DNA from 3 places in the Lysinibacillus sp. FSL M8-0216 genome. Region 3 is predicted to be linked to each of the others. Evidence: riboswitches for the same ligand, from Rfam matches in the RefSeq annotation. Region 3 holds a riboswitch; each other region holds the start of a gene.
The links. A riboswitch is a leader RNA that binds a small molecule or an ion and turns the genes downstream of it on or off. The one in region 3 is predicted to bind thiamine pyrophosphate.
Positions count from the first base shown of each region.

Region 1 (5,891 bases), 2.0 Mb from region 3:
GAATTTCGTCATAAGGACAAAATAACTGTAATAAAGAATCGCCGATATAATGGAGATTGGAGCATACCAAACTGATTCTGATAAGGACCAGTCCATTAAATAAAAGATAGGGTTAATGAGTATGCCAACTACAGCAGATACAATAAATCCATCCAATAAAAATGCCCACAATCTGATCCAAAAGCCTGCCGTTTTTAATGTGTAGTTTTTTTGACTTGTTGAATCTTCCGTGCCATTGTTAAAAAAGCCATTTTCCATTGAGGGTGAACCTTGCATAACAACTTCATTGTTTGTCATTGAACTCCCTCCTTAATATTCACCGTATAAATACATCATTTTCGGTGCATTGTAATCCGTCATAATTTTCATTAGCATTTTTTCCTCTGCAGAAGGACCGAACATAGAGCCAATTTTCATTCCAACATAAGATTGCCATCCGCCCATATCATAGGCATATTCAAATAATGCAGCATCTTCTAGTCCAAAATCTGCGCGTAAGGCTGCAATGGCAGCTTCTTCGTCGCCAATTTCATCAACTAAACCGGCTTCAAGTGCTTTTGTACCGCCAAGGATACGTCCATCCGCCACTTTCTTCACATCAGCTTCTGACATATTACGTCCTTGTTCAACGATATCTACAAATTCTTCGTATGTTTCATTAATCATATCCTGCATCATCGCTCGTTCCTCTGGTGTCACATCACGCATTGGACTTAGCATATCCTTATGCTCGCCAGATTTAAACGTTTCGAATTTGACACCTACTTTTTCAGCCAATGCTTGATAATTAATAGATTGCATGATTACACCAATCGAGCCTGTAATTGTATCCCGATGGGCAAATATTTTATCTGCTGGAGCTGAAATATAATAGCCACCAGATGCTGCCATCGAATCCATCGATACATAAATTGGAATTTGTCGTTCTTCTTTAATTTTTAATAGCTTTTTATAAATTTCAGCAGATTCTTTTACCCCTCCACCCGGAGAGTTAACACTTAAAACAATTCCTTGAATCGTATCATCGTACAAAATATTATCCAATTGATCTAAGAAAAATTGATGATCATATGCAACAGGTTGCCATAGTGAACTTGATCCAATATCTTGGATTGTTCCATCTACCTTTAAATAGGCAATCCTTTTATCATAATTATCTCCTTCAATTACATTTTCATATACATCTAGGTTATTTCCTGCCATTAAACTGTCAAAATTACCTAGGAAATCTGCTTTAAATAGTGCAAAAATGGTATTAATCCCTAATGAAAACAGTAAAAGAACACCAGCCACTATTAATGCAACCCACCTTTTAACATTCATGTCTTTCCGCCTCCTTAACTCGTAATACGTATGACTTGCTCATTTGTTTCATTTTTTTGCAATAATATGCAAAAAGTTTTATTCTATTTATTTCCTCATAATACCTTACCTAAAAATAAAAAAAAAATCAAAGTTCATTTCTTTGCATGAACTTTGATTTTCGACATTATTTCCTAGGAAATGATTATTGTACAAGATGTTTTAATTCTTGTTGTCTTAATTCAACACGTCTAATTTTACCAGATGCAGTTTTGGGTAACTCAGTAACAAATTCAATAGCACGTGGGTATTTATAAGGTGCCGTTAATGATTTGACATGATTTTGAAGGCATTGAATAAGCTCTTGATTACAATTAACACCATTATGAAGGATAATGAATGCTTTAACGATGTTCCCGCGAACTTTATCGGGACTTGCAATGACAGCAACCTCTTTCACAGTCGGATGCTTCATCAGCGCATCCTCTACTTCAAAAGGTCCAATTGTGTAACCTGAGGAAATAATAACATCATCTCCGCGGCCTTCAAACCAAAAATAGCCGTCCGCATCTTTATAAGCTCGATCCCCTGTTATATACCAATCACCACGGAATTGTAAATTAGTACGTTCAGGATCATTTAAATATTTTTTAAAAAGTGCAGGTGTTTCTCGATGAACAGCAATATCACCTACTTCTCCTATAGCAACTGGCTCGCCAAAATCGTCTATAATGTCAACCGTATTGCCTGGCGTAGGTTTACCCATCGAACCAACTCTTGCGTCCATACCAACCATAGTCCCTACAAGAAGTGTATTCTCAGTCTGACCATAACCATCTCGCACTTGTAGATGGAAAGTGTCTGAGAATTTTTTAATGACATCACTGTTCAATGGCTCACCTGCTGAAACAGCTTGTCGAATTGAACTGATGTCATACTCCTGTAAATTTTCAAGTGCTGCCATAAAACGATATTCTGTCGGTGTGCAACATAAGACATTCATCTTAAATTTTTCAAGCAATGCTAAATATGTTGCTGCATCAAACTTTCCTTTATAAACAAATGCAGTGGCACCGCTGCCTAAAATCGCGAGAAACGGACTCCAAATCCATTTTTGCCATCCTGGTGCTGAAGTTGCCCATACAATATCATTTTCTTGTACTCCTAGCCAGTGTGGGGCTGTTGTCCGTAAATGTGCATAGCCCCAGCTATGAGTATGCACAGCAGCTTTCGGGTTACCTGTTGTGCCACTTGTGTAAGCTAAAAAGGCATGGTCTGTACTTTTTGTTGGTGTAGAACTTATGTAAGTTGTTGGTTGCTTTCGCATTTTGTCTACTAACGGCTGCCATGGTTCATGTGCATTACCGATAACAAATTGCTGTATATTTTGTAAATTCCCTACTTGATCAAATTGCTCAATATAAGGCTCAAAGGCTACAACAGCTTTAGCATCAGCATGATGAATACGATACTCAATATCTTTTGTTCTTAGCATTTCAGAGCTTGGAATGATTATTAAACCCGCTTTTAATGCAGCAATATAGACAATGTATGCTTCTACTGAGCGTGGTACCATCACTAAAATGACATCACCTTTAGTTAATCCACTTTTTGTAAAGACATGTGCCGCCTGATTCGCTCTTTCAAGTAAATGTGCGTAGGTGATAAATTGTACATCAGAATGCTCATGATAAATAATCAATGCATTTTTAGTTGAATCCTTTGCATATTTTTCAAATTCATCTGTTATGTTATACCATTCTGGTGCTACTAATTCTTGTCTATTCATGGCAAATGCCCCCTTTTGTTAAGACACATTATACTCCTTTTCTAGTATTTTCAATGGTTTACACTTGATTTAAGTAAAGTCATGACAACTATCATGCTTAGCTATATGGCATCAGTCACGTTTTGTCGATAGGAAAACTTGCTATTGAATACATATGAAAAGTATGGTACATTTTGGTCAACTATAAGCAAGATTGCAGGGGGACTCATAAAGAGTTGAGAAGGTAAAACCTGACCCTTTGAACCTGTTAGTTAATACTGACGTAGGGAGCAATGAACATCGTTTTTTCAGATGAAAGGCTCTTTTTCGTGCATTTTTACGTAAAAAGGGCCTTTTTTGCATGCTTACGTCCACCAATAAAGGAGGACTAAAATGATTTTTCAAACAATTCGTCAACAACAACCGCTTATTCACTGTATAACTAATTATGTCGTGGCTAATTTCCAAGCCAATGGTCTATTGGCATTAGGTGCCTCTCCTGTCATGGCTGATGATAGCCATGAGGTGGAGGAAATGGTCGCCATTGCAGACGCTCTTTTAATCAATATTGGTACACTAAATGACCGAACAAAAGAATCAATGCTGTTAGCAGGAAAAAAAGCAAATACCCTTGCCATTCCTGTTATATTAGATCCGGTTGGCGCAGGTGCCACAGTTTATCGCAAGGAAACCGTACACCTATTACTTTCAGCTATACAATTTGCAGTCATACGCTGTAACAAGGGTGAGCTTGCGGCATTAGCCAATGTAGAATGGCAACAAAAAGGTGTTGATAGTGGTGAGGGATTTATTGCCATAGAGACTGAGGCTACACTATTGGCTCAACGCTACAACTGTATAGTCATTGTTACAGGCAAACATGATTTTATGACAGACGGTGTGCAGAGCCAATGGATTACAGGTGGAAATTCACAAATGACTGAAGTAACGGGTACAGGCTGTTTACTTAGCGCTATATGTGGAGCAGCCTTCTCTTCAGGAGATGATCCGTATAGCCAATTAGCGGAAACACTGACATACTATAAAAAAGCAGCTGAGTTAGCATCCGCATTTACAGAGGATATCGGGGATATTCAAATTGCTTTGCTTAATGCCTTACATCGTCTTTCAAAGGAGGGTGAGGCATCATGCATATTGTAACGACAATTGCAGGCTCGGATAGTGGCGGTGGCGCTGGCATTCAGGCTGATTTAAAAACATTTCAGGAATTAGGGGTTTTTGGCACCTCCGTTATTACAGCATTAACTGCTCAAAACACAATTGGTGTAACAGGGGTTTTCCCAATTGACGTTGACTTTGTTGAAAAACAATTTCATGCATTACTTGAAGATTTTTCGATTGCTGCGATTAAAACAGGGATGCTTTATTCCTCGGAAATTATTCAAGGTATTGCACACATTATTGACGATTTAAAAATCCCACTAATTGTTGATCCCGTTATGATTGCAAAAGGTGGAGAAAGCTTACTGCAGCAAGAGGCTATCGAGGCCATGCGCATGTCTTTACTTCCTCTTGCTACAATTGTGACACCAAATATACCAGAAGCAGAGGCACTTACGGGAAGAAAAATAAATCATTTCTCGGATATGGAGGAAATTGCTCAATGCTTTTTCCAACTAGGTGTTCAATGTGTCATCATTAAAGGTGGGCATCTACCCAATTCGTTATATGCAATTGATTATGTATTTATAAAAAATGACAAATCATTTTCCATGCAGTCTCCTCGTATTTCGACGGAAAACACACATGGTACAGGTTGTACATTTTCAGCAGCTATCACGGCTTTCCTTGGTCAAGGTTTGTCCATTGAAAAAGCTATTATCGAAGCTAAAAAATTTATACAATTAGCCATTATGCACGATTTAGACATTGGTAATGGTCATGGGCCCACAAATCATTTTGCTTATCAGTTGCATAAAGGTGCCTGCGAGGTGAAATTACTTGAAACGTGAAGATTTACAGCTTTATTTTATTATGGGTACAAGCAATGTTTCCCAACAGGAACCTTTAGCTGTACTCGAACAAGCGCTGCGGGCTGGCATTACTATGTTTCAATTACGTGAAAAGGGTCCTAATGCATTAACAGGATTAGCTTATGAGCAATTTGCCCGCCAATGCCAAAAACGATGTCAACATTACCGTGTGCCGTTTATCATTAACGATGATGTGGATCTAGCAGTTCGACTTGGTGCAGATGGTGTTCATATTGGCCAAGATGATGAACAGATTGCCATTGCACGTAAAAAAATGGCAAACCGGCTCCTTGGCGTTTCTGTACATTCACAGGAAGAGCTACAAACGGCTATTGACCATCATGCGGACTATGTAGGAATTGGACCTATTTTTGCCACAACATCTAAAAGTGATGCACAACCACCATGTGGCACAATTTTTTTACAGCAAGCTTCCAAATTGCAGCCTAACTTTCCCATTGTAGCCATAGGTGGAATAAATTGGACAAACGCTAATGTTGTTTTGCAAGCTGGTGCTGACGGAGTTGCTGTTATTTCTGCTATCTGTGACAGTAAGGATATTGAACAAACAGTATCCATGTTTAAGTCTTTATCTCGCATAAAAAAATGATTGATAAACAAACTAAAACCAGTGCCTTTTACGGTCACTGGTTTTGAGTTTATAAATGCTTAGTTAGCATTTATTAGTTGTTGTTGTTTGGCATACCTTTTAATTGAGATTCTGCCATTTGTACAAGACGTTTAGTGATTTCACCACCAACGGAACCGTTAGCACGAGCTGAAGCGTCAGCCCCTAATTGAACACCAAATTCTTGTGCAATTTCGTA
Region 1 covers NZ_CP152007.1:3,662,344-3,668,234, forward strand. Annotated here, with positions in the region: gene MKX57_RS18110 (RDD family protein) at 1-297, opposite strand, end outside; gene sppA (signal peptide peptidase SppA) at 310-1,323, opposite strand; gene MKX57_RS18120 (acyl--CoA ligase) at 1,508-3,091, opposite strand; TPP riboswitch at 3,279-3,377, shown strand; gene thiM (hydroxyethylthiazole kinase) at 3,464-4,231, shown strand; gene thiD (bifunctional hydroxymethylpyrimidine kinase/phosphomethylpyrimidine kinase) at 4,219-5,043, shown strand; gene thiE (thiamine phosphate synthase) at 5,033-5,674, shown strand; gene MKX57_RS18140 (alpha/beta-type small acid-soluble spore protein) at 5,748-5,891, opposite strand, start outside.
Region 1: another riboswitch for thiamine pyrophosphate. It lies ahead of thiM (hydroxyethylthiazole kinase); the one in region 3 lies ahead of thiW (energy coupling factor transporter S component ThiW).

Region 2 (5,891 bases), 640 kb from region 3:
TCTATTAATATGCCTGTATTTTTATCTATAATTATGTAAATTTCTACTTTATTCGCTAAATATTTTATTGAGATACGACCTTCCATCCATTATGATTATTTATAAAAGTGGGGGTGTTTGTGATGAAGAAATCAAGAGGAATTGCATTGAAACTATCTTCCCTAATAATAGGATTGTTTCTAGTATTATTTTTATCCTATACAGTGACAACGGGGATGATTATAAAAAAGCAAAGTGTTAAAGATGCAGAGTATGGAACATTGCAAACGGCTGAATCATCAGCGGCTATTATGAGCGAGCGCTTTAAAAAAGCCAATACAACATTACAAACAACGAAACGGATCGTTGAAAGTATGGAGAAGAATAAGACGCTATCTACCAAAGGTGTTTTAGACATCATGGAAAATAATTTAGCCAATAATGATGATTTATTAGGGGTAGGAGCTATCTTTGAACAGAATTCTCTTATTGTAAACCCAAATGATGAGGCTACATTGGTAGATTCCAAAAAACGTTTTGGACCATACTTAAGTAAAAATGGTAATGAAATAACGACCACTCTTATTGAAGGTGTAGATGATAAAAATGTATCCCAATGGTACTGGGTGCCAAAAGAAGAGGGACGGACCGTTTTAACGGAGCCCTATGACTATAGTGTAAACGGTCAAACCGTACTAATGACCACAATTTCTGTACCATTAGTCAATGCTTCAGGGAAGTTTTTTGGTGTATTGACGGCGGATGTATCGATTGATTATTTAAATGAGCTGACAAAGTCTGTTGCTCCGGAAGGCGGCTATGCGGCAATTATTACAAATAACGGTGTACTAACAGCTAACAGCTTCGGTAAAGAGCTGGATGGGCAAAATATGCAAGACGACCCTGCTTGGACAAGCATAAGTAAGACAATGGAAAACGGCGAGCTAACAAGTATGTACATAGAGTCTAATGAACTAAAGGATCAAGCTTATAATGTGTTTGCTCCAATGATTTTAGAGGACATTGACGAAACTTGGACCGTTCAAATCGTATTAGCTGAATCAAAAATTTTAGAAACATATAACCATGTATTTATATATACGATTATAGCATCCATTATAATGGTAGCCTTGATGACTGCTGCAAGTGTACTATTTATTTACAAACAGTTAAAGCCGCTCAAGTTTTTACGTGCTTCAATTGAAACAGCAGCAGCAGGTGATTTAACACAAAAGGTAGAGGATAAATATATTAAACTAGATGAAATTGGGGCAGTCGCATTGGCCTATAATAATATGTTGGATAAAACTAATAGTGCTATTAAAGCGGTGTTAAACTCCACGACTCTATTGAACCAATCTTCTAACCAGGTACATGAGGCGTTTAATGAAATCGTGTCCTCTAGTCAAGAGGTATCAGTAGCCATTAATGAAATTGCACAGGGTGCATCGAAGCAATCAGAGGATACTGAAGAAACGAACTATCGTATGATGGATTTATCGGATCAAATAGACGCTATTACTGCGCTTTCGAATGAAATGGACGATTTATCCAACAAGACAAATGTGACAACAGAAAAAGGCATGCAAGAGGTTCTAAGTTTACATGAACATAATATAGAGACGAATGAGATGAACAGCCGTATTCAGCAGCAAATGGAATCGCTAGCTTCTAATATTGCCAATATTAATCAAATTATTGCCTCCATTCAAAGCATTACGGAGCAAACTAATCTATTAGCTTTAAATGCAAGTATTGAGGCTGCACGAGCTGGTGAGCATGGAAAAGGTTTTGCTGTCGTGGCGGAAGAAGTAAGAAAGTTGGCAGAGCAATCAAAAACTGAAACAGAAATTATTAAAAGCACGGTAGAAAGTATTTTAGAAAATTCTCAGCAAACAGTTGCAGTCATTGCATCAAATGCAGACTTAATGCAATCTCAAAATGAGTCCGTACAAAGCACGCAATTGGCCTTTAAAGATAATAGTGATTTGTCACGTGCAATTGCAACTTCTATTAGTGAACTAATGACACAGTTGTCTACTATGTTAGAGCATAAAAATCAAGCGATTATGTCCATTCAAAGTATATCGGCTATATCAGAGGAAACAGCGGCCTCTGCTGAGCAAGTAAGTGCCTCTGCAATGGACCAACAAGCAGAATTGCAAAAAGTGGCAGAGTCTATGCAAAATATGAATGATATCTCTAATGAACTGCAAGAGGTAGTTAATCTATTTAAGCTTGCGTAAAGAAAAAGGCTACCTAAAATCTAAAGGTAGCTCAGACTGTTGATAAAAGGAATCGAGAAGTTCATGCTCGATTCCTTTTTCATTTTTACTTCATGAAAAATAATTCTTTGCTGCCTAATCATACATGGCCCTAAATGAATGAGTTTTGGTAATTCTTACATTGTGTACATTGTTCTCGTTCATTGATTTGATTTTTTGAATCTTTTCAACCATAGGAACAAGGCGCGCCCCGTCCGTAGTGGAAATCAACGGTTTTAATTATGAAAGTAAGTGTCATTGACCAAGTGCATGATCGACACTACTATTAAAAGGGAGGGGGGACATCAATATGGTGTATCTTGGAATGATTTTCTTTCAAATTGTCGCACCTATTTTAGTATTACTTGTACTAGGTGCTATTCTACAAAAGAAATTTCGCTTTAATTTAAAAGCATTATCACAGCTTATTACATATTGTTTTATGCCAGCCGCTGTATTTATTAATTTATATGAGACGAATATAAAGCTGTCTGTTCTAGGAGAAGTCGGATTGTTTGTTGTACTTTTTATCGGTAGTCAAATGCTGCTTAGTCACTTTTTAGCGAAAGGGCTTGGCCTCGCCAAAACTGAGGCGGCTGTTTTTAAAAATAGTGTAGTACTCATTAACTCTGGGAACTATGGGATTCCGGTAGCTCAAATGATTTTTGCCACTCAACCTATTGGTGTAGCCATCCAGGTTATACTCGTTATCTTTCAAAACATGACAACGTATACGTATGGTTTATATAATTTAATTTCCTCTACTAAATCGGGCATGACGATTTTTAAGGACTTTATAAAAATGCCTATTATTCACGCTTTAATAATCGGTGTGGCCATGAATTATTTTGATATTGGCATTCCGCAGTTTATTAAAATACCAATAGACCATGTAGCAGATGGTTTTATTGCCGTTGCATTAATCACGCTAGGCGCCCAATTGTCTCAGATGGAGATCAAAACGATGTTTAATAAAACAGTATTCGTCAGCTGCTTCACGCGATTATTTATCGGACCAGCCGTGGCTTTAGTCATTATCTATGCGCTGGGTTTAGATGGGGTTGTGGCACAATCATTATTTATAGCAAGTGCTTTTCCCACATCCCGCAACAGTTCAAGTCTAGCATTAGAGTATGATGTAGAGTCGGCAACAGCTGCACAAACCGTTTTATTCTCAACCATTGTGAGTTGTATAACGGTCACGATTGTGATTTATATTGCGGATGTATTGTTTACCTAATAGAAAATATTTAAATGATAACTTCCATCTCTTAGCAATATCTGCTACACTAGCATCAAACTGAATAGTATTAACTAGGGGGGTCTGATGAGTCAGGCTGAGAGGGAAACGCATAGAGGTTTCTTGACCCTTTGGACCTGATCTGGCTCATACCAGCGTGGGAAAGTTAAGAAGCTATTGCCTATTACGTGCAATCAATAGACCCTTTACATTCATGGCCGGATCCAATTATTATTTTGGATTCGGCCTTTATTTATTTTATTTGATTGTTGGGTGAGCTAGATTCGGTCCTTGCCTAAAATATATTTAAGGGAGAGAAGTAGCTCATGTCAGCAATTAGTGAAAAGAACATTACGATTATGTCTAACTTTGAAGGAAGTAAAAAGGTTTATGTGGAAGGATCTCGTCCAGATATATTAGTACCAATGCGTGAAATTGCATTAAGTCCGACGACTGGTAGCTTTGGAGATGAAGAAAATGCCCCGATTCGAGTGTATGATACGAGTGGACCATATACAGATCCTTCCTTTCGTGTGGATATTACAAAAGGCTTACCTGCTTTAAGAAGTCCTTGGATACAAGAGCGAGGGGATGTTGAGGAATACGGAGGACGTACGATTAAACCTGAGGATAATGGTTTTCGTCGTGCTGATGATCCACGTATCCATGAAAATGTCTTTCCGGAATTGGTGAGAAAGCCTTTACGTGCAAAGAAGGGTAGAAATGTCACACAGCTTCATTATGCTAGAAAGGGAATTATTACACCTGAGATGGAATTTGTAGCGATACGCGAAAATATGGACCCAGATTTCGTACGTTCAGAGATTGCAGCAGGCCGAGCTATTATGCCTTCCAATATTAATCATCCAGAGGCAGAGCCAATGATTATCGGTCGTAATTTCCATGTGAAAATTAATGCGAACATTGGAAATTCAGCCGTATCATCCTCGATTGCAGAGGAGGTCGAAAAAATGACATGGGCTACACGCTGGGGCGCTGATAATATTATGGATCTATCAACTGGCAAGCATATTCATACAACGAGAGAATGGATTATTCGAAATGCTGCAGTACCCGTTGGGACAGTACCAATTTATCAGGCATTAGAAAAAGTGAATGGTGTGGCTGAGGATTTAACGTGGGAGGTGTACCGTGATACGCTTATTGAACAAGCGGAGCAAGGGGTAGATTATTTCACTATTCATGCAGGTGTCCTTTTACGTTATGTCCCTCTTACCGCAAACCGTGTAACGGGTATTGTGTCTCGGGGTGGGTCCATTATGGCGCAGTGGTGCTTATACCATCATCAAGAGAACTTCCTCTATACTCATTTTGAGGAAATATGCGAAATTATGAAAGCTTATGATGTAGCCTTCTCATTAGGAGATGGCTTACGCCCAGGGTCAATTGCGGATGCTAACGATGAAGCACAATTCGCGGAGCTGGAAACATTAGGCGAATTAACGCAAATCGCATGGAAGCATGATGTTCAAGTAATGGTGGAAGGGCCAGGTCATGTTCCAATGCATTTGATTAAAGAAAATATGGACAAGCAATTAGAGGTTTGTAAGGAAGCTCCCTTCTATACATTAGGTCCATTGACAACAGATATTGCGCCAGGTTATGACCATATTACATCTGCTATTGGAGCGGCGATGATTGGTTGGTTTGGAACTGCTATGCTCTGCTACGTGACACCGAAGGAACATTTAGGTTTACCTAATAGGGAGGATGTTCGAGTAGGGGTTATTACTTATAAAATTGCTGCACATGCTGCAGATTTAGCAAAGGGTCACCCAGGTGCACAGCAACGGGATGATGCACTGTCAAAAGCGCGTTTTGAGTTCCGCTGGCGCGATCAATTTAACCTTTCTCTTGATCCAGAGCGTGCAGTAGAATATCATGATGAAACATTGCCAGCAGAAGGAGCCAAAACGGCTCATTTTTGTTCAATGTGCGGGCCTAAATTTTGTAGCATGAGAATTTCCCAGGATATTCGTAATTATGCTAAAGAAAAGGATTTAAATACAACAGAAGCCATCCATGAAGGTATGAGGGAAAAGTCAGCGGAGTTTAAAAAGGCAGGTAGTCAAATCTATCAATAATAATAGTGCGAGGCTTGTGTTTATTTACTAGACACAAGCCTTTTTTTTATGTTGGTTTCACAACTTAATAGGGGAGATGAATAAAAGTAATATATGCATTTGCAAATAGAAGTGAACGCTTGAACCTAGACGAATACAAAAAAGCTCCACGTGAATTATACATTCACATGGAGTAAAAGTTGGATTTGGATATCAATAATAAGTGGAATATTAAACGTTTGTTGGTTGTTTTACGTATGGATTTGTAAGATCCATACCTTCTAATGAAAGACCCATTGCTTTTGCAACACCTTCACCATATGC
Region 2 covers NZ_CP152007.1:235,927-241,817, forward strand. Annotated here, with positions in the region: gene MKX57_RS01115 (methyl-accepting chemotaxis protein) at 123-2,225, shown strand; gene MKX57_RS01120 (AEC family transporter) at 2,554-3,483, shown strand; TPP riboswitch at 3,550-3,664, shown strand; gene thiC (phosphomethylpyrimidine synthase ThiC) at 3,810-5,588, shown strand; gene MKX57_RS01130 (catalase) at 5,799-5,891, opposite strand, start outside.
Region 2: another riboswitch for thiamine pyrophosphate. It lies ahead of thiC (phosphomethylpyrimidine synthase ThiC); the one in region 3 lies ahead of thiW (energy coupling factor transporter S component ThiW).

Region 3 (5,891 bases):
ACTGTTGGAGAACAGCCGTTTATACAGCGCTCTCCTAAAGGGGATATCGTCGTCTTAGCAGATATTGCAGATACGGATTGGCCACTACACCCATCATTCCCGTTATTCTTATGGAGTACTGAACAGCAGTTATCAGAATCCATTGGTTCACTCGGTATTTTCACACCAAATGAACAAAGAGTAGTAGCTTTAGCGCATGAAGACTGGAGTGTATATTCACAAGAAGATGAATTTCTATCATTGGTTACGGATGGTATGCTAACTGCGCCAACAAAACCTGGCATCTATTTTGTGCGTTCTAATAATGAAGAAAAACATTTTATTGTACAATTGCAGGCGCAAGAACGTGTTATTGAACAAGGAACAAGCTATACATTAGGGGATATTTCTGATAACGGAAAGGCTGAGATTTCGAAGGCTTCTTTTGTCCCTTGGCTAATTCTTATTATTTTAGTTTTACTTGTTTCAGAGTGGGAGGTGCAACGACGTCGTGGATTTACGAATTGATATGCCATTAATATTGTTGCTATTACTTCCATTACTCATCTATTTTGGTTGGACCTATTGGCGAGAACGACAGCGACTAAAAAAGAGTCATGCTATCGTACTTATGATTCGCATGCTAGCGGTAGGCTGTTTAGTTTTCGCATTGGCAGGGCCGTATCTTTTATTACCTATAAAAGAAGAACAAATCGTGTATCTAATTGACCGCTCAGCTTCCATGAATGGGACTGAAGATGAGATGGTACAGTTTATACAGGATAGTTTACAATCGAAAAAAGACGAACAGCTTGCAGGGCTGTATTCATTCTCATCAACATTACAAACAGAAGCCATTATGACTAAAACATTAAAGGAAGTACCAAAGTTTACGGAAATAAAGGCTACTGATCAAACGAATATAGAACAAAGCCTGCAACTTGCCACAGGTATTATAGATCCGAAAAAAGCAACACGCTTTGTGCTCTTAACGGACGGCAATGAGACAAAGGGCAATGCTTTAGATTTCGCCACGAAGTTTAAAGGCTCCAATATTAGTGTGGATGTTGTGCCCTTTAGTCAGCCTGTTGTGAATGATGTTTCATTAATAAGCTTTGTGTCCCCACAAGTTGCCTATGTGGGTGAGCAACAACAACTGGTAACAGAAGTGCATGCAACAACAGCTGGACAAGGCGAGCTATTATTATATGAAAATGATGAACTGATTCATCGTGAGGCAGTCGAGCTAGCCGAAGGAACGAATATGTTTACCTATAAACATGCAGCGACTGGTGAAGGGCTGGTGAAATATGAAGCCGTTGTTCAAGTAGGACAAGACGCAATATTTGAAAACAATAAATTAACAAGTGTCACAATGGTACAAAGCGAACCACATTTACTCATTGTGAATGGCTATGAAACAGCTTCACCAATAGCGGCGGCACTTGGTCAGCAATCAATAGCCTATGATATAAAATCACCTGAAAGCTTACCAAATGAACTCTCTAGTTATTTGCAATATAATGCCATTATTTTCGATAATGTACCAGGACATTTAGTCGGTGAGGCGAAAATGAGTGTGATAGAGCAAGCAGTCAAAAACTTTGGTGTTGGTTTTGCAATGGTTGGTGGAGAAAATAGCTTTGGTTTAGGTGGTTATTTTAAAACGCCAATTGAAACATTATTACCTGTTGAAATGGAAATTAAGGGGAAAGAACAATTACCTTCATTAGGACTTGTCATTGTACTAGATCGCTCTGGTAGTATGTCAGGATCCAAGCTAGAGCTTGCAAAGGAAGCAGCAGCACGTTCAGTTGAAATGCTACGTGATGAAGATACATTAGGATTTATAGCATTTGATGATCGACCATGGGAAATTATAGAGACTGGTCCTCTGAACAATAAAGAAGAGGCAGTGGATACCATTTTATCTGTTACACCAGGAGGCGGGACAGAAATCTATGGTTCACTTGCAAAAGCATATGAAAACCTAGCAGATATAAAACTGCAACGTAAGCATATTATTCTTTTAACGGATGGACAATCACAGCCAGGAAATTATGAAGATTTAATTGAACAAGGAAAAGATACTGGAATAACTTTATCAACAGTGGCTATTGGTCAAGATGCGGATGCTAACTTATTGGAAGCTCTGAGTGAGATGGGAAGCGGACGTTTCTACAATGTTATCGATGAGCAAACTATTCCTTCCATTTTATCTCGTGAAACAGCTATGATTTCCCGTACGTACATTGAGGATAACCCATTTTATCCAATACTCTATCATGCAGGGGGATGGAATACGCTATTTGCCAATGGCGTTCCACAAATGAATGCTTATATCGGAACAACCGCAAAGCAGGGTGCTACCGTCGTGGCTGAAAGCGAAAAAGAAGATCCGGTGTTAGCACAATGGCAATACGGTCTTGGCAAAACATTCGCATTCACTTCTGATTCAACAGGAAAGTGGTCGGGCGACTGGGCAAGATGGCAAAACTGGGGCACATTTTGGCAAACGCTTATTTCACAAATGCTCCCAAGTTATAATGATGTTGCCTATGATGTAAGAATAGAATCAGATGGGTCCTTTATGATTACAGATCCTACAAATGAAGCAGCCTTTTTAGATATTGTTGCGGTTAATGAAGCTGGTGAAGAGTTAGACACACAGCTTGAAACTATATCAGCCTCTCAGGTGCGTGCTGTAGTACAAGCTGACCCGGGATTAATCTTCTTCCGTATCGCTGATGAAAAGGAAACGATTTATCAGGCTGGATTAAGTGTTCCCTATAGTGCTGAGTATGAACTTCTTCCTGCTAATGATAAATTAATAGAAGAATTAACCGAACAAACTGGTGGTGCTATTTTAAAAGAACCACAAGAAGTGTTCCGTGACTTTACAAAGCAAGGGGCGGATCGTCAAAACATTGCGACATGGCTTCTCCTTGCAGGTATGCTCTTATTCTTTATTGATATTACAATAAGACGCTTTGGCTGGAATTTCCTAACGAAGCCGAAGAAAAAGGAGCAAATTGTAGAGAATCACCCCGTACAGGCAGAAAACACGAACGTGGCACAATTATTAAAGGGTATGAAAAAACGCCAATAATTTAGTTAGATGAAAGCAGTGCGAATTATTTCGCACTGCTTTTTGTATATGCATGGAGACAAATCCTCTAAGTTATATCAACAACGTTATTTAATAAAAAGAGCGGGAATTAAAATATTTTACTAGCACGGTTTTACGCAAACTGCTAGCTACTACAATACCTAAGATTGCTCCAATTGAACTTGATATTAAAAAGGCAGGCATGAAAAATAAGGCCGCTACGGATGTCCCCATAAGTAACTTTGCATAGGGCACTGCTACAAGCGATGCGAGAAGACCAGTGCCGATCACTTCACCCATACCAGCTAGCCACATTTTACTGCTATATTTATAGGCAAGACCTGCGCATAATGCTCCAATAATACTACCAGGAATGGCTAACAGTGAGCCTGTTCCTGTAAGGATACGAATGATAGCCGTAACAAAGGCAACTACAACTGTAGGTACGGGTCCAAGTATAATGGCTCCTATTACGTTAATAGCGTGCTGCACAGGGTAGGCACGAGCAATCCCAGTTGGAATGGAGATGAACGTAGAGCCTGCAACGGCAATCGCTACTAATAAAGCCATAATTGTTAATTTTCGAATAGACATGATAGGTGCGCTCCTTTTCGTTTTAGCCACTAGGAAAATGAAAAAAGCCGCTTCCTTCAAACGACAGGAAGCGGCCTTGCTTATACACTGAAAATAGCAAGAAGCGCCACTTCCCTCCGCTAGCATGAACTAGATCAGGTTCGAAGGGTCCGTATATAACCATATACGTCTCAGCCTTTAAAAGACTCCCCTAGTGGTAAGTATTTTTTAGAAGTGTAACATACTTCAATCAATAGTCAATAAGCTTTGATGATTAGTGTGAATCTGGATGCATAAGCTGTGGTGCCTTTTTCAATGTCCAAATCAGGGCAAGGAAGAAGCAGGCTAATAAGATAATGGCACCAAAAATATAAGGACTATTCATATTCCAGTCAAATAAGAAACCAGCTAAAGCGGGTCCAATCATATTTCCAAGACTCATATAGGCATTGTTCAAGCCGGCTGCAAACCCTTGCTCTGTTTCAGCAAGTTTTGAGATGAGTGTATTAACAGCTGGACGAATTAATGTTGTTGCCGTAGAGAAGATGGTTGCTACAACTAATATTAGTGCAAAACCTGAAACAAATAATATTAAGAAAATAGCAATGGAGGCAATAAATAAATTGACCAAAACTACTTTCATTTCACCAAAGCGTTTAAAGAGTGGCGTTATGATAAACATCTGTACAATTACCCCAAATGCTCCACCAACCACTAGAATGGTAGCAATATCGCCAGGTGAGTAATTAAATTTTTCTGTCACAAATAGTGATAAGGTTGTTTGGAAGTTAGCAATCCCAAATGAGAATACCATCATAATAATTAACATAACAAAATAAGGCATATGTACAGAGCGAGCCATCTGTTTCACCAGATTATCTTGCTTTTGTCTATTTTGCGCAGTATTTGGCTTTGTAGATGGTAATAAAAAGTACGATAAAATAGACGCTAAAATGGCGGCAGCTCCCGCCATGAAAAATGGAAAATGTAAGCTAACCTTTGCGAGGAAACCACCAATTCCAGGGCCAATCATAAAGCCGAACGACATTGCAGCTCCTAACATACTCATTCCTTTTCCGCGTTCTTCATAAGTTGTCACGTCTGCTACAAAAGCCATAATAGGAGGTGCAACAAATGCAGAGCCAAGGCCACCTAAAAAGCGTGCCAAAAAGAGCATCCAAACATCTGTAGAAAGGCCAAAACCGATTTGTGCAAGTCCTGTTAGTATAAGACCGAAAATAATTAAATTTTTCCGCCCATACAGGTCAGAAAGATTCCCAGCAATTGGAGAAAATACAAATTGTGCCAAGGCGAACGTTGCAATAAGCATGCCTAGAACTTGTCCTGCTGCTCCAAATATTCTTAAATATTCCGGCATTACAGGAATAATAATTCCAATACTCCCCATTGCGATAAACATATTAAACATTAATATATACAAAGCCGCCTTATTGGACTTCTGCTGGGTCATCGAAAAACCCCCTTTATGTAATCAAATATAGTACAGTCTATCATAAAGAATTATGGCTGGCTAATAGTTGAGATTGCTGTAACTGATCCAATCGTTAGAATGGTTTTCCAGAAAAGTTTTTTTCTCAGAAAACTTCACAATGTAATAGTATCTAATTGATTAATAAACATGAATAGTTAGGAGAGCGTATGAACTTTTTGCTAGAAGTAATTTTGTTGAAATGAAATAGCGTGATAAAAGTGAATAATATTGTTTAAGATGAAGCTATGATGGGCATATGTATTGGCACGTAGTATCTATGGTCTTTTCTTTGATCTAGAGGTGAAAATGATTGTTAGCTTAAACATAGACCAAAGGGATTATAGGAGAGGGGGCTGCGAAGATGAACTACTACAGGCTACTAGTAGAATTGCTTTCTAAATATAGTAATACAACTGAATGCTTACATAAAAAGGGCGAATTGGTTTCTAGACCAATTCGCTCTTATAAATTATCGAATACTCATTTTAAATTCTAAAAACAGCTCATTATATTTACCTAAGTAATCTGGGCCTAAGTTTTTATAGACCTCTAATGTATCACGTTGCTCTTCAGAAGGGTAATAGCGTTCATCAGCAACTACTTCAGGGTCCATTAAGTCCATCGCAGCGATATTAGGCGTCGAATAGCCAACATAATCGGCATTTTGAGCACCAGATTCAGCACTTAGCATAAAATTGATAAAGGCATGTGCACCATCAATATTTTTTGAGGTTTTTG
Region 3 covers NZ_CP152007.1:876,593-882,483, forward strand. Annotated here, with positions in the region: gene MKX57_RS04020 (BatA and WFA domain-containing protein) at 1-507, shown strand, start outside; gene MKX57_RS04025 (VWA domain-containing protein) at 491-3,088, shown strand; gene thiW (energy coupling factor transporter S component ThiW) at 3,179-3,682, opposite strand; TPP riboswitch at 3,777-3,884, opposite strand; gene MKX57_RS04035 (tetracycline resistance MFS efflux pump) at 3,936-5,132, opposite strand; gene MKX57_RS04040 (spermidine/putrescine ABC transporter substrate-binding protein) at 5,623-5,891, opposite strand, start outside.